Regions from separate parts of the Nocardia sputorum genome, predicted to be linked through region 4. Evidence: riboswitches for the same ligand, from Rfam matches in the RefSeq annotation. Region 4 holds a riboswitch; each other region holds the start of a gene.
The links. Region 4 has a riboswitch for S-adenosylmethionine ahead of QMG86_RS22085 (amino acid ABC transporter permease). Riboswitches for the same ligand answer to the same signal wherever they lie in the genome.
Positions count from the first base shown of each region.

Region 1: another riboswitch for S-adenosylmethionine. It lies ahead of QMG86_RS00305 (aminotransferase class V-fold PLP-dependent enzyme); the one in region 4 lies ahead of QMG86_RS22085 (amino acid ABC transporter permease).
Region 2: another riboswitch for S-adenosylmethionine. It lies ahead of QMG86_RS29690 (rhodanese-like domain-containing protein); the one in region 4 lies ahead of QMG86_RS22085 (amino acid ABC transporter permease).
Region 3: another riboswitch for S-adenosylmethionine. It lies ahead of metX (homoserine O-acetyltransferase MetX); the one in region 4 lies ahead of QMG86_RS22085 (amino acid ABC transporter permease).

Region 1 is NZ_AP026978.1:60,359-66,015, forward strand. It holds gene QMG86_RS00300 (Pls/PosA family non-ribosomal peptide synthetase) at 1-3,210, opposite strand, end outside; SAM riboswitch class IV at 3,859-3,972, shown strand; gene QMG86_RS00305 (aminotransferase class V-fold PLP-dependent enzyme) at 4,020-5,339, shown strand; gene QMG86_RS00310 (flavin reductase family protein) at 5,358-5,657, opposite strand, start outside.
Region 2 is NZ_AP026978.1:6,573,108-6,578,764, forward strand. It holds gene QMG86_RS29675 (type 1 glutamine amidotransferase family protein) at 4-627, opposite strand; gene QMG86_RS29680 (RpiB/LacA/LacB family sugar-phosphate isomerase) at 719-1,165, shown strand; gene QMG86_RS29685 (O-succinylhomoserine sulfhydrylase) at 1,620-2,834, opposite strand; gene QMG86_RS29690 (rhodanese-like domain-containing protein) at 2,831-3,247, opposite strand; SAM riboswitch class IV at 3,262-3,378, opposite strand; gene QMG86_RS29695 (Rv0361 family membrane protein) at 3,442-3,882, opposite strand; gene QMG86_RS29700 (FAD-dependent oxidoreductase) at 4,261-5,646, shown strand.
Region 3 is NZ_AP026978.1:5,920,112-5,925,768, forward strand. It holds gene QMG86_RS26675 (MFS transporter) at 1-1,360, opposite strand, end outside; gene QMG86_RS26680 (TetR family transcriptional regulator) at 1,486-2,199, shown strand; SAM riboswitch class IV at 2,252-2,362, shown strand; gene metX (homoserine O-acetyltransferase MetX) at 2,547-3,704, shown strand; gene QMG86_RS26690 (winged helix-turn-helix transcriptional regulator) at 3,778-4,155, opposite strand; gene QMG86_RS26695 (nitroreductase family protein) at 4,225-4,872, shown strand; gene QMG86_RS26700 (DUF3017 domain-containing protein) at 4,911-5,156, opposite strand; gene QMG86_RS26705 (hypothetical protein) at 5,395-5,657, shown strand, end outside.
Region 4 is NZ_AP026978.1:4,892,445-4,898,101, reverse strand. It holds gene QMG86_RS22100 (ABC transporter substrate-binding protein) at 1-971, opposite strand, end outside; gene QMG86_RS22095 (ABC transporter substrate-binding protein) at 1,033-1,992, opposite strand; gene QMG86_RS22090 (amino acid ABC transporter ATP-binding protein) at 2,007-2,774, opposite strand; gene QMG86_RS22085 (amino acid ABC transporter permease) at 2,771-3,727, opposite strand; SAM riboswitch class I at 3,818-3,911, opposite strand; gene QMG86_RS22080 (hypothetical protein) at 4,297-5,004, shown strand; gene QMG86_RS22075 (glycosyltransferase family 2 protein) at 5,030-5,657, opposite strand, start outside.

The sequences.
Region 1 (5,657 bases), 2.6 Mb from region 4:
ATCGAAGGTGCGCGCCGTATCGGCGTTCTCCGCGGCCCGGCGCAGCCGGACCGGCGGGCTGCCCAGCCAGGACGAGCCGGGCTTGGCCTTGGACGGCGCCGCCGACAGCACCGCGACCAGCCCGTTCTTCGGGACCCGGCGGCCGGGGGCGGTCATCCCGGAGTTCCCGAGGAAGGCGCGCTTGCCGACTTTCGCCGCACCGATGTGCAGCCAGCCCCCGCCGAGTTCGTAACCGGCGATCATGGTGTCGTCGGCCAGGAAGGCTCCGTCGGCGACCGTGGTGAACTTCGGCAGCAGCAGCACCGTGGACGCCTCGACGCTCTTGCCCACCTTCGCGCCGAGCAAGCGCAGCCACACCGGGGTGAGCAGGCTGGCGTACAGCGGGAACAGGAAGGTGCGCGCGGAATCCAGCAGCCGCTCGGTGGCCCATGCCTGCCAGCCGACCCGGCTGCGCACCGGATGGTAGCCCTCCGTCAGGCCGATGCTCAGCAGGCGGACCGCGACGATGGTCGCCGCCGCGTAGACGCCCAGGCTGAGCAGCGTGGCGAGGGGGAGGACGGCGAACGCGCGCGCGGCGCCGCCCGCGAGGGTGCGGGTGTCGCGAACGAACCAGGCCAGGAACGCGCCACCGGCGCCGATGCCGAGAATCGGCATGGCGGCCAGCGCCATCGACGTGACGCCGAAGATCGCGACCCAGTGCCGGGCTCGATCGGGCGTGTGCGCGGGCCAGCGGTGCTGGGCTTTGCCGACCTTCACCGCGGGCGAACCGGCCCATTCCTGTTCGGCCTTCACCTTGCCGGACACCGCCGAGCCGGGCGCCACCTCGGCGTTTCTGCCGATCTTCGTGCCTGGCAAGAGGATCGAGCGCGAGCCGACCACCGCGCCGGGGCCGATGGTGATCGGGCCCAGATGCACGACGTCGCCGTCGATCCAGTACCCGGACAGGTCCACTTCCGGCTCCACGCTGCATCCGTCGCCGAGCTCGAGCATGCCCGTCACCGGCGGGAGGCTGTGCAGGTCGACGCCCTTGCCGATCTTCGCGCCGAGCGCGCGGGCGAACGGCACCATCCACGGCGCTCCGGACAGGTTCTCGGCGCCGCTGGCCTCGGAGAGACGGACGGCCGCCCACAGCCGTAGATGCGCCGAACCGCCGCGCGGATAGCGGCCCGGCCGGATGCCGCGCAGCAGCAGCCGCGCGCCGGCCACGCAGATCGCCATGCGGCCGGGCGGTGAGATGAACAGCAGGAACGCGGCCAGCGTCCACCACCAGGACAGTTGCGGCAGCCACGGCAGCGAGCCGGACCAGGCCGCGATGTTGCCGACGATCGCCAGCCAGGTCAGCCACTGCAGACCGGTGAGCGTGGTGAGCGGGATGGTGGCGAGCACCTGCGCGGCTTGTGCGAGCACCGGCGTCGGCCGCACCGTCCGCTCGGCGACCGCCACGGCGGGCGTGGTCTGCTCCAGCAGGTCGGCCAGCGCGCCGAGGCGAGGGTGGTCGTAGACGTCGGCGACGGCGATCTGCGGATACCGTTCGCGCAGCGCGGTGACCAGCTGCGCTGCCGCGAGCGAACCGCCGCCCAGGTCGAAGAAGTCCGCGTCGAGGTCGCTCGCCTCCGCGCCGAGGATGGCGTCCCACAGTCCGGCGACCCACAGGGCCGTGCCGGTCAGCTCGTTGTCGTCGTCGTCCTCGGCGGCGTTGGGCAGCGGCCACGGCAGCGCGTCCCGGTCGACCTTGCCGGAGGTACGGGTGGGCAGCTCGTCGACCACGGCGAGCCGGGGCACCAGCGGCGCCGGAAGGCGCTCGGCGAGGACGGCGCGCGCGGCCTTGGCATCGAAGTCCGGGCCGGGCCCGGTCAGATAGCCGACCAGAAGCTTGTTGCCGGCCTTGGTGGTTCGAATGGCTGCCGCCGCACCCGTGACGCCGGGCAGATGCTGCAGAGCGTTGTCGATCTCACCGAGTTCGATGCGCCGTCCACCCAGCTTGATCTGATCGTCGGCGCGGCCGAGGAAAACGAGGCCGGCGCTGTCGTTGCGCACCAGGTCACCGCTGCGGTATGCGCGCTCCCAGCCGACGGAGGGCAGTGGCGCGTATTTCTCGGCGTCCTTGACCGGGTCGAGATAGCGCGCGAGACCGACGCCGCCGATCACCAACTCCCCGGATTCGCCCTCCGCCACCGGGTTACCCGCCTGGTCCACCACCACCAGGTCCCAGCCGTTGAGCGGCAGGCCGATCCGGATCGGCCATCGACCGTCCAACCGTGCGGCGCAGGCGACGACCGTGGCTTCCGTAGGGCCATAGGTATTCCACACCTCGCGCGCCGAATCGCCGTTGCCCGCCAGACGCTCGGCGAGTTCCGGCGGGACGGCCTCGCCGCCGAAGATGAGCAGCCGCACCGCCTCCAGGGCCTCGACCGGCCAGGTCGCCGCCAGGGTCGGGACGGTCGAGACCACGCTGATCTCCCGCCGCACCAGCCAGGGACCGAGATCCGCGCCGGTGCGCACCAACTCGCGCGGAGCAGGCACCAGACAGGCGCCGTTGCGCCAGGCCAGCCACATCTCCTCGCAGGACGCGTCGAACGCGACCGACAGCCCCGCGAGCACCCGGTCACCGGGACCGATCGGAGCGTCGCGGAGAAACAGGTCGGCTTCGGCGTCGACGAAGGCGGCCGCGTTGCGATGGGTGACGGCAACGCCTTTCGGCGTGCCGGTGGAACCGGAGGTGAAGATGATCCAGGCGTCGTCGCCGGGGCTGGGCAGCGTCGACCAGGTCTGCTCGCGCTGCTGCTCGGCCGCGCGGATACCCGCGGCCGTGGTCTCGATGCCCGCCACAGTCACGATCGCGGTGACCTGCGCCTCGCCGAAGACCAGCTGCGCGCGCTCGTCCGGGTCGTCCGCGTCGACCGGCACGTACGCGGCGCCGGAGTACAGGACGGCGAGGATGGTCACGTAGAGCCCGCGGGTGCCCGACGGCATGCGCACGCCGACCCGATCGCCCGGTCGCACGCCCGCCGTGGCGAGACGCGCCATGGTCTTCTCGATCTCGACGACCAGCTCCAGATAGGTCAGCACCACGTCGCCGTCGTCGATGGCGGGGGCATCGGGATGGGCGAGCGCCGTCGCGGTCAGGATGTCGACGAGCGTCCTCGGTCCTGGTGCGCGGTCGCCGCGCGACAACGGGCGCGCCGGCGCGTCGACGTCTGTCTCGAGCATGGTGCTCTGCGCACCTCCCATCGACTTGCCTCACACTTTCGGCGTTGTTGTGCCATATCTGGGTTACCAAAGGGCAAACGCCGCGATGGCCAGTTGTCCACGGTACCCGGGGTTGTCGTCGTCTGTTGTTCACCGGACCGGTCGTCGGATCGACCGGTGCCGTGCTCGTTGTTGCAGGTGGGCCGGGTATTCGCCGCTCACGCAGGGCAACCCGCTGGTCGAGGGATCGTCCTCGCGTTCGCCGGGAGATCGCTGGAGCTGAAGTGTGATTCCGCTCATCGAAGCGGCGCGAACTCCGCCGTGTTGCCGGGCTCGCGGCGGCGTGTTCAACCGGTCGCGGAGGAAGTCCGACCAGGCGTGCGCCGATCGGGTCAGCCCGCCGAAGCAGGCTCGGTGAAGGGCGGCGGGAAGTCACGTCGCGGTATCGCACTCGCCTCGGCCCAGCGGTAACCGGCGAGCGAACCGAGCCGGGTGTGCCTCCGGACGGGTGCCGGTGGCCGAGCGCCGCGCCGCGTCCCGCGGCTCGCGTGTCATCGTGGGGGTGCTTGTAATGGCTCGCGCGCAGTGGTTATCTCCACGCGGTGCTCGTGGGGACTCGGGGTCGAACGTGGTTGACAGTGCCGGGGCGCTTCTGCCACTCTCGGGTCAGGTCATGAGTGCCAGCGCGAAGCCCCGGCTTGCTGGCCGGCAACCCTCCTCCGCGGTGGGGTGCTCCGGGTGACGACCCGGCCGCCGCCCGACCGGGCGCGGCAAGCGCGGACTCGACGAATCATTCGATCGCGGGTCCTCTAGCCGACGGGATTCACGTGATGACTACTGCTGTCGACAACACCTGTGCCGCCCTCGCCCGAGTCTCCGGTGACGAACTGCGCGTGCCCCTGGTGCAGGGCGGAACCGCGACCTACGCCAACTTCGACTACGCGGCGAGCGCACCGGCATTGGCCCAGGTCACCGACCGGGTGCAGCAGCTGCTGCCGTTCTACGCCAGCGTGCATCGCGGCGCGGGCTACGCCTCCCGGATCTCCACCGAGTGCTACGAGGCCGCCCGCGGGTCGGTCTCCCGCTTCCTCGACGCCGCCGACGATCAGGTGGTGGTCTTCACCCGCAACACCACCGACTCGCTGAATCTGCTCGCGTCCTGCGTCCCCGGCGACACCGTGGTGCTCGACATCGAGCACCACGCCAACTTCCTGCCCTGGACCAGGCGGGGCAGGCGCGTCGTGCGGGCCGCGGGCACGGTCGAGGAGACCATCGGCAGGCTGGTCGCCGAACTGTGCAGCAGGCCCGCCGCATTGCTCGCCGTGACCGGTGCGTCGAACGTGACCGGTGAGGTGCTGCCGCTGGAGCGGCTGGCCACCATCGCGCATCAGTGCGGCGCCCGGATCCTCGTGGACGCGGCTCAGCTGGCGCCGCATCGGCGGATCAGTCTGCGCGACACGGGAATCGACTACCTGGCGTTCTCCGGGCACAAGCTCTACGCGCCGTTCGGCGCGGGTGTGCTGGTGGGCAAGCGGGATTGGCTCGATGCGGCGCGGCCCTACCTGGCGGGTGGCGGCGCGGTTCGGGAGGTGCGCACCGACGAGGCCGAATGGGCGCCCGCGCCGCAGCGGCACGAAGCCGGGTCGCCGAACGTGCTCGGCGCCGCCGCGTTGGCCGCCGCCTGTGACGCGCTCGGTGCCATCGACGCCGAAACCCTTGCCGCGCACGAACACCGGCTCGCCGACCGCCTCCGCGACGGCTTGGCCGCGATTCCCGGCGTCCAGCTGTTGCGCATCTGGACCGACAGCCTCGACTCCGTCGGCATCGTCGCGTTCACCCTCGACGACTTCGCCCCCGGCCACGTCGCCGCCTATCTCTCCGCCGAACACGGCATCGGCGTCCGCGACGGTCGCTTCTGCGCCCACCCCCTGCTCACCCGCCTCGGTTTGGACGGCGCGCTGCGCGCCAGCATCGGCCTCGGCACCACCTCCGCCGACGTGGACCGCCTGATCGAGGCGATCGCCACCCTCGCGCGCACGGGCACCACCTGGAATTACGCCACCGAGAACGGTGTCTGGAACCCCACCCCGGAAACGCGCCCCTTCACCTCCACCGCCCCCACCGGCGCGGCCCCCTGCCTGATCGGCTGAGGACGCGCACTCCGCGGGTCAGTCGCCGAGGGCGGTGGGCCGGTAGTAGCGGCCGTTGTAGTACAGCAGTGGTGCGGCGGCGGGCTTCTCGTCGGTGTTGTCGTGGACCCGGGTGACCAAGCCGACGACGAAGGTGTGGTCGCCGATGGGGATCAGCTGGTGCACGGTGGCGCGCAGCCAGATGGGGGTGCCGTGCAGGACCGGTTCGCCGGTGTCGAGGGTGGTCCACAGGCTGCGGTCGGCGAAACGCTCCTCGGCGGTGCGGGAGAACCGGTGGGCCAGGTGCTGCTGGTGTTCGCCGAGGAAGTGGATCACGAC
Region 2 (5,657 bases), 1.7 Mb from region 4:
CGCTTACGCGTGCTGCGCGTCGTACTCCGCGAGCACCGCCCAGCCGGCCGGATCGGCGTGCGCGAACAATCGGTACCAGCCGTCCAGCACGTGCGGCTCGTACACGCCGAGCCTGCCGAGCACCTCACGCGCGAATTCGAACGGCGCGCTCGCACTGGCGGTGATCACGTCGCCGTCGGTGACGGCAGGGGCCTCGACGTAATGGTCCGCACCCGAATATCCGCTGTAGGCGAGGAATTCCGCGACGTTGCTCGTGTGCTTGCGAGTATCCAGCAGACCCGCCTTGGCCAGCCCGAAGGTCGCGCCGCAGATCGCGGCGACCGGAACGCCCGCGCCGACGAATTCGCGCGCCTTGCGCGTGAACGGATCCAGTTCCGGCCCCTCCCAGGTCTCCGCGCCCGGCAGGATCAGCATCGCGCTGTCCGCGGGCGTGAGGTCGGCGAGCGCGACGTCCGGCACGATGCGCAGGCCACCCATCGTGGTGATCGGCTCCGCGGTCGGGCCGACCGTCCGCACCCGCCACGTTCCCGGCTCCCGATGCCAGCTGGGCTTGTTGATGTGCGCGGTGGCCGCGCCCACCTCCCAATCGGCGAGCGTGTCGTAAACGGCCATGTGCACTGTCTTCATTGCCATGACAGTATGCTGTCATATTTGACAGTATACTGTCAATAATTTGGCGGTCGGGCCGACTCGCCGAACCGGCAACTACGCTGAGGGCATGCGGATTTCGGTGGCGGCGGACGAGCGGGTGGGAATAGCCGCGGAACTGGTCGATGAACTGGGCAAGCGCGGCCACGACCTCGTGCTGCACGGGGCGCTGTCCGCCGAGGAGCGCGACGACTGGGCGTGGGCCAGCGAGGCGGCGGCCCGCGACGTCGCGTCCGGACACGCCGACCAGGCCGTCGTCTGCTGCTGGACCGGAACGGGCGCCTCGATCGCGGCCAACAAGGTCGCCGGCGTCCGCGCCGCACTCTGCGCCGACGCCTCGACCGCGGCGGGCGCCCGCACCTGGAACGACGCGAACGTCCTCGCGCTGAGCCTGCGGTCGACCTCCAGCGCCGAACTCCGGGAGATCCTCGACGCCTGGTTCACCACCGACCCGAGTTCGTCCCCCGACGACCAGGCCAACATCGCCCATCTCGCCGAGATGGAACGGCGCTCCTGACGCGATCTTCGGTGTCGGCGCTGTGGGATGCGGGCTAGCCGGGTCGGCTAGCACCGCCACGAAGCGGGGAGCGACGCGTCAGAGGCAATGGCGGGGCTGTGTGCCGTGCAGTAATCGGATGTAGTACTCGATCGGATCGATCTTGCCGACGCAGGACGGCGGGATCTCCGCCGAACCGGTCGAGACAACCGCGGCAGTGGTCTCGGCGGCGGCTAAGCCAGCTGATGCCAGCTGTATCGGAGCCAGCACCGCAGCAGTGACCGCAGCTATCACAAGAGGTGTCCGCACAATGATCTCCTCGCCTCGGATGCGCTCGCGGCGGAGCCAATGGCTACTGCGTCGAAAATGCTATAGACGCCGTTCACCGACGAGTAGCCACCCTTTCTGGGGGCTACTCCGGCGCCAGTTCCCCACGCAGCTGCCCGGGATCGCCCTTGCCCCGCGCTCTGCGGGATCAGGACAGGGCGTGATCGAGGTCGCCGAGGAGGTCTTCGACGTCTTCGAGGCCCACCGAGATGCGCACGACGCCGTCGGTCAGGCCGATGGTGGCCCGGCCTTCGGGGCCCATGGCGCGGTGTGTCGTGGTGGCGGGATGCGTGATCAGGGACTTGGCGTCACCGAGGTTGTTGGAGATGTCGACGATGCGCAACCGGTTGAGCACTTCGAACGCACGCTTCTTCGCCTGGTCTTCGGGCGCGTTCAGTTCGAAGGTGACCACGGTGCCGCCCCCGCTCATCTGGCCGGTGGCCAGCGCGTGCTGCGGATGTGATTCCAGGAACGGGTAGCGCACCCAGCTGACGGCCGGGTTGCTCTCCAGGAAGCGGGCGATGCGCAAGGCGGACTCGGTCGAATGGCGGACCCGCAGCGGCATCGTCTCCAGGCCCTTGAGCAGCGTCCACGCGTTGAACGGGCTCAGCGCCGGACCGGTGTGGCGCATCAGCGTTTTCACCGGGCCGTCGATGTAGTCCGCGGCGCCGAGGATCGCGCCGCCGAGCACGCGGCCCTGTCCGTCGATGTGCTTGGTGCCCGAGTAGACCACCACATCGGCGCCGAGCTCGAAGCCGCGTTGCAGCAGCGGAGTGGCGAACACGTTGTCCAGCACGACTTTCGCGCCCGCCGCGTGCGCCAGCTCGGTCACCCGGCGCACGTCGACCAAGGTCTGCATCGGATTGGCCGGTGTCTCGAAGAACACCGCCTGGGTGGGCACCGACAGCGCCTGTTCCCACTGGTCGAGGTCCTCGCCGTCGACGAAGACGGTCTCCACGCCCCAGCGCGGCAGGATCTCGTTGCACACCACGAAGCACGAACCGAACAGGCTGCGCGCGGCGACGAGCCGGTCGCCCGCGCCCAGCAACGCGCCCAGCGCGGTGAACACCGCGGACATGCCGCTGGCGGTGGCGAAGCACGCCTCGGCGCCGTCGAGCAGGCGCATCCGCTCCTCGAACATGGCCACCGTCGGGTTGCCGTAGCGGGAGTAGACGAAGTGTTCGACCTCGCCGGTGAACGCCGCCTCGGCGGCCTCGGCGCTCTCGTAGACGAAGCCGGAGGTCAGATAGAGCGCCTCGGCGGTCTCCTCGAAGCCGGAGCGCCGCAGCCCGCCGCGCACGCCCAGCGTCGCGGGACCGACGCCGTCGGGCAGCGGCTTGTCGAACGCGCCACCGGTGATCACGACTGCCGCCAGGGCAGTCCGAGGGCACGCCAGCCCGCGCCGCCGCGATGCCCGAACTCGTCGAGCGGACCCTCGAAGCCCTCGAGCACGTTGTAGGAGGTGCGGTAACCCGCCGAGGTGGCGGTGATCGCCGCGCCAACCGAACGCTGACCGGAGCGACAGAGGAAGACGACGGGAGCGTCGGGGTCGTGACCGTCGAGCGCCTGCTTCAACTGCTCGACGAACGCCTCGTTGCGCGCGCCGGTGGAGTCGACCCATTCGATCAGCACGGTCGGCCGGTCGATCGAGCTCGTGTCGGGGACGCCGACGAACTTCCATTCCGCTTCCGTCCGCACGTCCACCAGGACGGCTTCGGGATTGTCCCGCAGCAGCTCCCACGCCTGCTGCGGAGTGATGTCACCGGCATAACTCATGTGCACCTCCTGCGAATCCGCACTTGCCGCGCCCGGGACCGAGGCGCCGCCAGGTCGTCACCCGGAGCACCCCACCGCGGAGGAGGGTTGCCGACCAGCAATGCCGGGGCTTGACACTGGTTCTCATGACCTTCGACTGAGATTGCACCGACCCGGGTCACCCTGTCAAACGCCGGCCAGGACGGCGCGAAGGCTCAGGTGCAGACCAGCCACTTGTCGCCGGACCTGGTGAGATTCCAGGTCGACGTCGCCTCCCGGCCGCCCACCGTCGTGGTCACCGTCGCCTTCCCGCGGTCGCCGTCCACCATGGGGTTGTCGATTTTCGTGATCTCGACCGGCTTTCCGGTGCCGTCCTGGCCGGCCAGCGGCGAGCGGCTCGCGTCGAAACCCTGGCACGCGGTGCCGGGCGGCGGCACGACGTCGCTGCGGTTCGAACCGTCGACGAAGTTGCGGACGGCCGCCGCGATGCGCTCGGACTCTGTGACATTTTTCTCAGCGGGCGACAGCACACCGCCCAGCACGATCGCGATCAACACGATGGCCGCCACCACCGCGGCCGCCACGAACGGGACCACCGAGCGCTTGTCGGTCTGATCGACCCGGATGATCTCGTCCTCCGGCTGCTGTTCGGTCATGACTCGATGATCCCTGGTCGGCGCGGGTATCCAGCGCTCGGCCCCCGGCTGGAACCGCGGCGGACGGCATGCGGATCTCGTCGGCCGCGATAGGCCGCACCCGAGCGGGTAAGCGACGATTGTGGCTTTCGACGGCATTCGCCGAGTCCACGCACCGACGCGGGACGGCATCGACCATCCCGATAGAATCGCGGGACGGCGGCCTGCTGTCATAGCGAATCGGCAGCTCTTCGCCGCGGCGAACGGAGCACCGTGCAGCTACGAGCCGGCATCGCCGGCGTCCGCACCGGACGGGTGCGAGAGAGCCGGTGCGTCAACTTAGCCTAAGCTAAGCCTGACGTCCTTAATTGTTTCGACCATAAAGGTGCGCGTAAAGAGATGACCGAACAGAGTGCAGCCCGCCCGCTCCGCATCGCGATCGTGGGCGCCGGACCGGCCGGGATCTACGCCGCCGACGCGTTGATGAAGTCGGACGCCGAGGTGAGCATCGACCTGTTCGAGCGCATGCCCGCCCCGTTCGGGCTGATCCGCTACGGCGTCGCGCCCGACCACCCGCGCATCAAGGGCATCATCACCGCCCTGCACAAGGTGCTGGACAAGCCGCAGGTTCGCCTGCTCGGCAACATCGACTACGGCACCGACATCACCCTCGACGACCTGCGCGCGTTCTACGACGCGGTGATCTTCTCCACCGGCGCCAACGCCGACCGCGCACTGCCTATCCCCGGCATCGATCTGGACGGTTCCTTCGGCGCCGCCGACTTCGTCTCCTGGTACGACGGCCACCCCGACGTCCCCCGCACCTGGCCGCTGGACGCGGAGAAGGTCGCCGTACTCGGCGTGGGCAACGTCGCCCTCGACGTCGCGCGCGTGCTGGCCAAGACTGGTGACGAACTGCTGCCGACGGAGATCCCGCCGAACGTCTACAAGGGCCTGAAGGCCAACAAGGCCGTCGAGGTCCACGTCTTCGGCCGTCGGGGCCCCGCGCAGGCCAAGTTCACCCCGCTGGAACTGCGCGAACTCGACCACTCGCCCACCATCGAGGTGATCGTCGATCCCGAGGACATCGACTACGACGAGGGCTCCGAGGCCGCGCGGCGCCATTCCAAGCAGGTCGACATGGTCGCCAACACCCTCGAGCAGTGGGCCATCCGCGACGTCGGCGACCGGCCGCACAAGCTGTTCCTGCACTTCTTCGAGTCTCCCGCCGAGGTGCTGGGCGAGAACGGCAAGGTCGTCGGCCTGCGCACCGAGCGCACCCAGCTCGACGGCACCGGCAACGTCAAGGGCACCGGCGTGTTCAAGGACTGGGACGTGCAGGCGGTGTACCGCGCCGTCGGTTACCTGTCGCAGAACCTGACCAACCTGCCGTTCGACGACCAGGCGGGCACCGTGCCGAACGAAGCGGGCCGCGTGCTCGCCGACGAGAACGCCGACGGCCCCGCGCGCTACCTGCCCGCCACGTACGTCACCGGCTGGATCAAGCGCGGCCCGGTCGGCCTGATCGGCCACACCAAGGGCGACGCCAACGAGACCATCGCCTGCCTGCTGGACGACGCTCCGAACTTCACCCCGGCCGAGCGGCCCGAGCCCGAGGCCGTCACCGAGTTCCTGGAGAGCAAGGGCATCCCGTTCACCACCTGGGCCGGCTGGTACCGCCTCGACGCGCACGAGCGTTCCCTCGGCGAACCCGAGGGCCGCGAGCGCGTCAAGGTCGTCGAGCGCGAGGACATGCTGCGCGCGAGCGAACCGCACAAGGTCTGATCACACCGCAG
Region 3 (5,657 bases), 1.0 Mb from region 4:
GGATCGCGGCACGCGCGGCCAGGTTGTCGATGCCCGGGTTGTCCTGCGCGAAGGACTTGGCCACCTGCACCGAGATCGTGGTCAGCAGCGCCGTCCCGACCGCACCGCCAACCTGCTGCGCCGCGTTCAGCAGCGCGGAGGCGACGCCGGAGTCCTCTTCCTCCACCTGATGCAGCGCGACCGTCTGCATCCCGACGAACAGCGGACCCATGCCGAGCGCGATGAGCACCTGAGCCGGCAGCACCCCGGCGAGGAAGCTGTCGCCGTAGCCGAGCTGGGCCAGCAGCAGCAGGCCGATGACACCGAGCACGGCGCCGGCCAGCATCAGCGGCCGCGGGCCGAGCTTCGGGAGCAGGGCGCTGGTGACACCCGCCGAGATCGCGATGCCCGCCGGGAACGGCAGGAACGCGAAGCCCGCCTTCAGCGCGGAGTAGCCCAGCGTGATCTGGAAGTAGTAGCTCAGGAACAGGAACATCGCGAACATCGCGATCGGGATGAGCAGCGCGGCGAGGAACGCGCCGCCCCGGTTGATCTCACCCGGAATGTGCAGCGGCAGCAGCGGGTTCGACGAGCGCCGTTCGATCGCGACGAAGGCGGCGAGCAGGACCAGCCCGGCGACGAGCAGCGCGAGGGTGCTGCCGGCCAGCCAGCCGTCGTCGGCGGCGCGGCTGAAGCCGTACACGATGGCGATCAGGCCGAGCGTCACCGTGACGGCACCGGGCACGTCGTATCCCCCGCTGCGCGGCGCGGGCACGTCCTTGGCGACCCAGGCCAGCGCACCGAACAGCGCGATGAGCGCGATCGGGGTGTTGACCAGCAAGCACCAGCGCCAGGAGGCGTATTCGGTGAGCGCGCCGCCCGCGATCAGGCCGAGCGCCGCACCACCCGCGGAGATACCCGCGAACACGCCGAACGCGGTGGCCCGCTCACCCGGTTCGGTGAAGGTCACCGACAGCAGCGAGAGCGCCGCCGGGGCGAGCAGCGCGGCGAACGCGCCTTGCAACGCGCGCCCGGCGAACAGTTCCGCGCCGTTCTGCGCGAGACCGGCCAGCGCCGAAGCGCCCGCGAAACCGATCAGGCCGATGATGAAGATGCGGCGCCGGCCGAGGTAATCGGCCAACCTGCCGCCCAGCAGCAGCAAGCCGCCGAAGATCAGCGTGTAGGCGGTGAGCATCCATTGCCGGTTGCCGTCGCTGATGTCGAGATCACGCTGCGCGAACGGCAGCGAGATGGTCACGATGGTGGCGTCCAGCACCACCATGAGCTGGGCCAATGCGATCACTGCCAGCGCGAGCCAGCGCGCCGAACCGGCCGCTGTCCGCGGCGCCTGCACCGCCGTTGCCGTTTCCGTCACGGTCATCTCCTCGTCTTCGTCGTCCGAGCCATCCTGTCATCGAGCGACATTTGTCGTCAAGAGAAAAATGTCGCATTACGACATTTGACCGTTAAGGACAGGAAAACAGCAGGTTGCGTTAGCATGGGGACATGCTCGAGTCATCGGCGCCGATGGGCGCGAGCGCAGCGGCCGACCGCGCCGCGAGCGCCCCACCGACCACAGGGCTGCGCGAACGCAAAAAGCAGCAGACGAGGTTGCGCATCATCGCGGCCGCCTTGGATCTGTGCGATACGCAGGGCTTCGACGCGACCACGATCGAGCAGATCGCCCACGTGGCGGACGTCTCACCGCGCACGATCAATCGCTATTTCGACAACAAGGAGGACATCGTCCTCGGGCCGGTCCAGGACTTCGGCCGCACCATCGCCGAGACGCTGCGCGAGCTGCCCCGCACGGGCAACGAACTCGAGGCGCTGCGCACGGCCTTCCTGCACGTGGTCGATCGGGCCGCCGAGGCCGGCGATGCCGATCCGCTGTCGTTCCGGCAGTTCCAGCAGATACAGCGCATCCTGCGCAGCAGCCCTTCGGTCAGCGCGCGCAGCATGGAACACGCCGACGACAAGAACACCGCGATCGCGGCGGTGGTCGCCGAGCGTCTGGGCACCACACCCGACGCGCGTCCCGTGCGGCTCATCGTCGGCACCTGGCAACTGATCGGCCACATCGGCATGGAATGCTCGGACGACACATTCCTGGACGAGGACCTGTCGGCCGCGGCCAGGGCGGGGCGCGCCGCGTTCACCGAGGCCTACGACGAGTTCGTCCGCGCCTGCTGCGGGGCGCAGAACGCCGCGGACCAGTGAGTTCGGTGGAGGATTTCGAGCGCTGACCGCCCGCCGGTTATGATGCCGGGCAGGTCATGAGTACCAGCGCCAAGCCCCGGCTCGCTGGTCGGCAACCCTCCAGCCGCGGTGGGGTGCTCCGGGTGATGACCTGGCTCCCGAAAGCCGGGAGCAAGCGCGTAACAGGAGGTCGCCGGCATGTGTTGTTGTTCGTCACCCACACACCGCTAACCCCTGCTGTACCGGCGAACACCTGCTTGGGAGCAAACCATGAGTGAATTCACCGCGCCCGGGGCCGAGCCCGCGCAGTGGTCTTTCCGCAGCGTGGACATCGCGGATACACACGCCGGTTTCGCGACGGCGGCGACGTGACCGTGGGCACCGAAGCGAGCGCACGGACCTCCGGCGTCGCCCTGCCGCCCCCGGATGGGCGGCTCGGCACCATCGCCATCGGGGACGTGCGACTGGAGAATGGCGCGGTGATCCCGGACGTCCACTTGGCGGTGCAGCGCTGGGGCGAGCTCTCGCCCGGCCTGGACAACGTCGTGCTGGTCGAACACGCGCTGACCGGCGACTCACACGTCGTCGGAAAGCCCGACGACGTGCACCCGATGCCCGGCTGGTGGGACGGCATGGTCGGACCTGGTGCGCCGCTGGACACCGATGAATGGTGCGTGATCGCGACGAACGTGCTCGGCGGCTGCAAGGGCAGCACCGGGCCCTCCAGCCTCGCCCCGGACGGAAAGCCCTGGGGCGCAAGATTTCCCGAAATATCCATTCGCGATCAGGTGACCGCCGAGGCGGCTCTGTTCGACCTGCTCGGCATCGAGCGGCTCGCCGCCGTTGTCGGCGGGTCGATGGGCGGCATGCGGGTGCTCGAGTGGATGGTGGGGTCGCCGGAGCGGGTCGCCGCAGCACTGGTGCTCGCGGTCGGCGCCCGCGCCACCGCCGACCAGATCGGCACCCAGACCACCCAGATCGCGGCGATCAAGGCCGATCCGGACTGGCAGGGCGGCGACTATCACGGCACCGGCCGTGCCCCGACGACGGGCATGGCCCTGGCCCGCCGGATCGCGCACCTGACCTACCGCACCGAATTCGAGCTGGATCACCGGTTCGAGAACAAGCCGCAGGACGACGAGGACCCGTGGCACGGCGGCCGCTACGCTGTGCAGAGCTACCTGGACCACCAGGCCGAAAAGCTCTGTAAGCGTTTCGATCCCGCCACCTACGTGCTGCTGACCGAAGCGATGAACCGCCACGACGTCGGTCGCGGCCGGGGCGGCATCGAGGCGGCGCTCGCGGCGACGCCGGTGCCGTGCGTGGTCGGCGGCGTCGACTCCGACCGGCTGTACCCGCTGCGGACCCAGCAGGAACTCGCCGATCTGCTGCCCGGCTGCGATGGGCTGGACGTCGTGCACTCACGCGACGGGCACGACGGATTCCTCACCGAAGCGGCGGCGGTGTCGAAGCTGCTGACCGAGACCATGCGCCTGGCCCGGGACGTGGTGCGGCCCGAACGCTGAGCGGTTCCGCCCGGCCGCCCAGCGCCGAACAGTGCCCGGCGGCGTTCCGAGCGCCGTCCGCGTCGCCTTGTGCTCAGAGCGCCGCGCCCCGCCGCGCGGCTTCGATCTGGTTGATGTTGGTTTCGATCCATTCCCGCAGCGCGGCGATCGGCGTGCGCAGACTGTGGCCGAGTTCGGTGAGCGTGTAGTCCACCCGCGGCGGGACGGTGGGATGCACCGTGCGGGTGACGAATCCGTCGTTCTCCAATTGCCGCAACGTCTGCGTCAGCATCTTCTGCGAGATCCCCTCGATGCGGTGGCGCAGGTCGGTGTAGCGCAGGGTGCCGTCGGCGAGCGCGTCGATGATGAGCACCGTCCACTTGCCCGCGATGTGGTCGAGAACCTCCCGCGTCGGGCACTTCGCGGAGTACACGTCGGAGGGCAGGCCGGAACTTGCGACGAAGGTGGACACCTATCGGAGTGTAGCGCACTTATCAGTGCCTTCTTCCTATTGGAGTGTGACTCTCCGATAGTTAGAAATATGGAAACGCAAACACTTTCGGTGGCCGACGCGATCCGTGGGCGTCGCACGGTACGGCACTACCGCCCGGACCCGGTGGCGCCCGAGCTGATCGAGGAGTTGCTCGAGCTGGCGATGCAAGCGCCGAGCGCGTGGAACATGCAGGACCGGTCGATCGTGGTGGTGACGAGTGAATCCGGCCGCGCCGCGCTGTCGGAGGCGGCGTTCGGCCAGCCGCAGCCGAAGGAAGCGCCGGTGGTGCTGGTCTTCGTCGCCGATGCCGCCGCCTGGCGAGCGGCCAACGCCGACATCGCCGAACTGGCCGGCCGCAACGGCGCGTGGAACGCCGAGTTCACCGCCATGTTCGACACGCGCGCCGAGTACTTGGCACTGGAGCGGCACGGGCTGCTGCGGGAGAACGCCGTCAAGAACGCGATGATCGCCGCCACCTACGCGATGCTCGCCGCCACCGGCCTCGGCTTGGCCTCGGCGCCGATGAACGGCTGGGACCCCGCGCTGGTGAAACAAGCCATCGGCATCGGCGATCGCGACGATCTCGCCATCGCGGTGCTGGTCACCGTCGGCTACAGCGACACCGTCCCACCGCACCCCGGCCGCCGCCCGCGGGAGCGAACGGTCTTCGCCGAGCGATATCCCGCTGCCCACTGATCGCTAGGGCGGCCCGGCCGGGCCCGGTCGCCCAAGTCTCAGCCGACGCCGAGCGTGTTGATCGTGGCGGCGAGAAACAGGATGCTCGACCCGAGCAGGGTCAGCGCGCCGACGTCGAAGGGCTTGCTGCGCACCGCCAGCAGCCCCACCCGCGCGGTCGGCAGGCACAGCCGGAACGCCGCCGCCAGCAACGTCGCCCCACCGAAGAAGAACGCCCCGCGCCGCCACCGATCGGACGCGACGAACACCACCGCCACCACGATGACCAGCGTCACAACCACCATCGGCAGATGGGAACGCAAGAACTCCGCCCCCGGACTGCGTCGCCCGGCGACAGGCGTGTCGGCATCGGTCACGCCCCGATTCTTGCAGACGCACCCGCCACCGACCGGCAGCGGGCAGCCGCAGCAGGTCAGCGCCTCGGCAGTGACGATTGCGCGCGAAGCGTCGCCGCGATCGCCCGAGGAACACTGCTGGGCCACGAAATATGGCCAGGGCCGGTGAGCTGGCATCATCTCGATCATGATCCTTCGACGACTCCCCCTTCTCGCGCTCGCCGCACTTCCGGTGGCGCTGGGTTCCGGCGCCACCGCGACCGCGACGCCTCCGCTGTCGGCTCCGGTGCTCGAAGAGGTCTTCTCGGTGCCCGGAACCGTGTCGGCGAAATTCCACAACCCCAACGCCGAGGGTGTGTGCTGGGTGTACAACGACGACACCGGGGAGATCTTCGGCGGCAACAACCCCACGTCGTTCGCCATCGCCTACGGCAAGATGGTTCAGACGTC
Region 4 (5,657 bases):
ACCAGCTGCTTGCGATCGATCGCGGGCAGCAGCGCCTGGCGCACCGCGGGATCGCGCAGCGGCCCGCGGGTGACGTTCACCTGCAAGCCGAACGGCACGCCCGGGTTTGCGGTGCTGAGCACCCGGCCGCCCGCCGCCTCGATCTGCGGGGCGTCCTGCGGCAGCGCGTCACTGATCGCGTCCAGCTGCCCGGAGGCGAGACTGCCGGTGCGCACTCCGGATTCGGGCACGACGGTGAACTCGATCTTGTCCAGGTAGGCCTCGCCGCGGTGGGCGAACACCGCCGAACCCCAGTGGTAGCCGGTGCGCTTGACCAGCGTCGCCGAGGCGTCTTGGCGGTAGGCCGCGTAGGTGAACGGTCCGCTGCCCACGTTGTCGCCGAGGCAGCGCTGCTCGGCCGGCTTGGCGGTGGTCACGTCGGCCTGGATACCGAGCGCGGCGGTCGAGGACGCCTGCAGGAACGGTGCGTTGGGCTTGCTGAACTCGACCCGGGCGGTGAGCCGGTCCACGGCCGTGGTGCCGACGTAGCCGGTGAGATAACTGCTGCCCAGCGGAGCCTTGCCCGAGCCCAGTTTCACGACCGAGTCGAAGGTGTTGCGCACCGATTCGGCGGTGAGCGGCGTGCCGTCGCTGAAGGTGACGCCGTCGACGAGATGGAAGGTGAAGACCTTCGCGTCGGGGCTCGCCTCCCAGCTCTGGGCCAGCCACGGCTTCAGCTCGCCGGTGGCCGGGTCCTGGTCGGTCAGCGAATCCACGATCTGCCGGGCGACGTACAGCGTCTGGTTGGTGCCCGCCTGGGCGGGATCCGAGCAGGTCGGCGCCTGGGAAAGGCCGTACCGCAGGGTGCCGCCGGGCTGGGGCGGGCCCGCGTCGCCGCCGGGCGCGGCCGAATCACTGCCGCAGGCGGCCACAGTGGTGGCCGCGGCGAGCGCGCCGGCCAGCGCGACGATTCGGTGGCGGGTTCGGGTCACGGGGCAACTCCAGATACTTCGGGGCGGGCGAACTGCTCGCCCTGGGCGGGGTGTCATCGGCTCACCGTTTCTTCGGCAGGCCGGGCGGGTTGATCCGCGATTCGGTGACCGTCTCGCTCTGCAGGCCCCAGCGGTCGATCACCTGCTGATAGGTGCCGTGCTCGATGGCGTAGGCCAGCGCGTGCTGCACGGCGGTGATCAGCCCGTTGTCCTTCTTGGTGAGCACCGCGATCTCGCCTTGCAACGCCTCGCCCGCGCCGGAGAAGGTGCCCACGATCCTGGTCTGCTTCGCGGTGGCCGCGTGGTAGATCGCGGTCGGGTTGGGGCCGAGGTAGCCGTCCAGCCGCTGCGAGGCCAGCGCCAGGTAGTAGTCGGTGACCTGCTGGAAGTAGGCGATGTCGATCGGCGGCAGGCCCTCGGCCCGGTTCTGCTCGTTCCACTTCACCAGCAGCTGCTCCTGGTTGGTGCCGCTGCCGACGCCGATCCGCTTGCCCGCCAGGCTCCTCCGGTCCTTGTACTCCAGCTTGCTCTGGATCGGCACCTCCAGCGCGACGTTGTCCCTGCGGTAGGTCGCGAAGTCGTACTTCTCCTTGCGTTCCTCGGTGACGGTGACGTTGGAGATGAACGCGTCCACCTCGCCGGAGTCCACCCGCACGAAGTTCTGCGACCAATCGGCCACCCGCGCATCCAGTTTCAGGCCGAGGATGTCGGCGATCAGCGAGGCGAAGTCGACCTCGGAACCGACCACGGTCTTGTCGTCGGTGGCGTAGAACCGCAGCGGCGGCGCGGCGCCGGACGCGCCGGTCACGATCAGCGTGCCGCGGTCGCGGATCGCCTGCGGCACTTCGGCGGCGATGGCGTCGACCTCGGCGGCCCGGACGCGACCGGACTGGGCGGGGGAGAGGTCGAAGGTGATCGAACCGGCGGGCTGCGCGGCGTTGTCCGCCTCGGGTTCGGTGCAGCCGGTGGCCAGCAGCGCGACCGCCGTCGCGGCGGCGGTGACCAGGGCGGAGAACTTCATCGGGAACCTGTTCATCAGCGGACTCGGGAAAGGAAAGCGCGGGTGCGCGGGTGTTCGGGGTGATCGAGGACGGCCGAGGGCGGCCCCTGCTCGACGATGACGCCCTCGTCCAGGAACACCACGGTGTCGGCGACCTCACGGGCGAAACCGATCTCGTGGGTGACGATCACCAGGGCGGTGCCGCCGTGCGCGAGATCGCGGATCACGTCGAGCACCTCGCCGACCAGTTCCGGGTCCAGGGCGGAGGTGGGCTCGTCGAACAGGATCACGCGCGGCCGCAGCGCCAGCGCGCGGGCGATCGCCACCCGCTGCTGCTGTCCGCCCGACAGCGTGCGCGGATACGCGCCGGCCAGCTGTCCGATGCCGACCCGCTCCAGCAGGCGGTGCGCCTCGCGCTCCACCTCGGCCCGGTCCCGCCGTTGCGCGGAAAGCGGGGCCAGCGTGACGTTTTCCAGGACGGTCAGGTGTGGGAACAGATTGAACTGCTGGAAGACGAAGCCGATCCGCGAACGCTGCTTGCGCACCTCGCGATCGGGCAGCGCGTGCAGGCGGTCGCGGCGCAGCCGGTAGCCGATCAGTTCCCCGTCGATGTGCACGGTGCCCGCGTCGAGGGTCTCCAGGTGGTTCACCACGCGCAGCAGCGTCGACTTACCGGAGCCCGACGGGCCGATGACGGCGACCACCTCGCCGGAGCGCACGGTGAGATCGATGCCGCGCAGCACCGGATGCGCGCCGTAGGATTTGCGCACGCCGCGGACCTCGACGGCGGGTGTGGCGCTCATCGGGTGGCTCCGCGCGGTGCGGCGGGACCGGCCTCGGCGACCTCGCGCAGCTTCCGCCAGGCGCGTTGCAGCGGAGTCGGCGGCGGCGTGCGGTGCGCCCCCTTGGCGTAGTGGCGCTCGATGTAGTGCTGCGCCACCGACAGCACGGTGGTGAGCACGATGTACCAGACCGTCGCGACCATCAGCAGCGGCACGACTCGCCCATTGCGTCCGTAGATCACCTGGACCTGGTAGAACAGTTCGGCGATCGCCATCACCGACACGATCGAGGTGCCCTTGAACAGGCTGATCACCTCGTTGGTCGCGTTCGGCAGGATCGAGCGCATGGCCTGCGGCGCCACCACCGTGCGGAACTGCCGCAGCCGGGTAATCCCCAGCGCGGCGGCGGCTTCCAGCTGGCCGGCGTCCACCGCGATGAATCCGGCCCGGATGATCTCGGCCGAATAGGCCGCCTGGTGCAGGGCCAAGCCGATCACGGCGGCGGTGAAACCGCTGATCACCCCGTTCACCTCGAAAGTGAACAGCGTGGGCCCGAACGGCACGCCGATCGAGAGGGTCTGATACAGGTAGGCGATGTTGAACCAGAACAGCAGCTGCACGATCAGCGGGATCGAACGGAACGCCCAGATGTAGACCCACGAGATCACGCGCAGCACGGGATTGTTCGACAACCGGGCGATCGCCAGGGCGGTGCCCAGCAGAAAGCCGAGCGCGGTGCCCCAGACGGTCAGCTCCAAGGTGACCCGCAACGCCGACAGCACCGACCTCGCCGTGATGTACTGCGCGAAGGTCGGCCAGTCCCAGCCGGGATTGGTAGCCAGACCGTGCGCGAACTGGGCGAGCAGGATCAGCGCGACGGCGCTGACCACCCAGCGCCACGGGTGCCGGGTCTTGGCCACGGTGGGCGTCGCGCCGGAATCGGCGGGCACGGGCACGGGGACGGGGGCGCCGATCGGGTCCGCTTCGGTGTGCGTGACGGTTTCGGGGGCGGCGTCAGGTGCCGTGGACGCACTCACGACGGGTCCTCGATGATCACTTCGGTTCCTCCATCGGTCCCGGCGGAAGCACCCGCACCCGATGACCGGGGGGTTGCTGCGACGTCGACGAGCCAGGTCTCTCGGTCGCTCTGGATGGTTGGCGCCGACCCCCGGCGACGGATGTCGGAGGCGAGCCGAATCATGATGCCCAGCAAGGGAAGCCTGGAACAAGAGAAGTAATCAGCGTGAGCGTAGACCTTGTCGACGCCGATGCCTCGGATCCTTGTAGTAACCAGGGATGCGCTGCTCGCTCGTGGGCGGCGTGGGCCCGGGCGCCTCGCGGAGGGCGAGTGCGCGGCGGCGGGAATCCGGCGGCCCGATGCAGCATACGGCTATCGCCGGGGCTGGGGAACGCCGGTCGGCCGAGCGGAAGTCCGTTCCGGGCAAACAGGACTCGCCAAGAAATTGCTATGCCCAATCCAGGCTGTTGGAGGCGTTTGCCGGAGTACTGTGCCCCTCGATCGTTCCGCCGATGAGGAGGTTTCGTGACCATATTGCGCCGTCTGACCCAGTTGTCCGCTGTCGCGACCAGTTCCATCGCCTTCGCGCTCGCCGGCCCGGCCACCGCGTTCGCGGCTCCGGATGCCACGATTCCCGCGTTCTCCGAGCACTCCGTGCCGGTCGCCGCCCCAGGTGACCTGTTCGGCGCCTACCAAGCCGCGATCGACGCGCTGCGCGCGCTCGGTATCCAGCCCTTCGCCTATCCGAGCGCGTCGGCGTTCTGTCTCGACAACACCACGGCCGGTCTGGCGCCTGCCGTGGCGGGCGCCATTCCGGGGCCCTGGCCGAAGAACAGCGTGCAGATTCCCGGCCAGGATCTCAGCGCCGTCAAAGCGGGGCAGGCCATGTTCACCTTCGTGCCCTACGGTCTCGGGCCGGACGGCTCGAACACCGGAGGCATGCAGGTGGCCTGGCTCAACCTGAGCACCGGCCGCGGCGGCACGGCCGCCATGGGGCCGCTGCCGGAGGTCGCCCGCTCGATGATTCCCGCGGCTGTTCCCGCGGACCTGCGGCCCACGGCCGAGCAGGCCATCCGGGACTTCCTCGTCGCGTCCCTCCCGATGGGTGGGGTGCGCGCGGTCCCGGTGGACACCGGCAAGGGCACCGTTCTCGCCGCGGTCTTCGGCACGGTGCAGAACGGCGCGAAGTCGTGCATGTTCTTGCCGACGGTCGGAATCACCGCGGTGCCGTGAGTTCCGCCGGCCGCGGCGCGGTCGCTCAGGTGAGCGAACGACCTTTCCAGCGCGCCGTGCCGCGGCGGCGGGCCCGATGCGAACGCGCCCACAGCAGCAGATAGGCCGCCACCGACACCGGATGCGCCACGGCGGCCGCGACATCCGCGCGGCTCAAGGGGCCGCCGGTTTCGGTCGAGCGGGCCAGCAGCCGCCCGGCGACGGCGGCGAGCCAGCCGATCAGGCCGATCCGGCGGACCGCGCCCCGGCCGACTACCGTCGCCACGGGCGGCACCCAATAGGCAATGGCCGCAACGAGTCCCACCGCCGCTCCACCCGCAATCGTGCCGTCGTAGGCCGACCACAGCCAACGGGTGTAGCCCGCGTCCACTTCGGCCGCACCGCGATACATCCTGGTGCGCGCCAGCCCTCCCGCGGCCGCCAGCACGGTGGAATGACCGGCTCGCCGCAGCGTACGGGCGATGTCGAGGTCTTCGGTGACGCTCCCGGCCACCGTCGTGTGACCGCCCACCGCGCGGTAGGCGGCGTTGTCGAACACGAGAAACTGGCCGCAGGCCACCGCCGTCGCGGGCCGCAGGCTCCGGTCGGCCACGGCCATCGGCAACGTCGAGGCCCACGACCAGCACAGCAGGGGCTGCACGACGGCCTCCGCC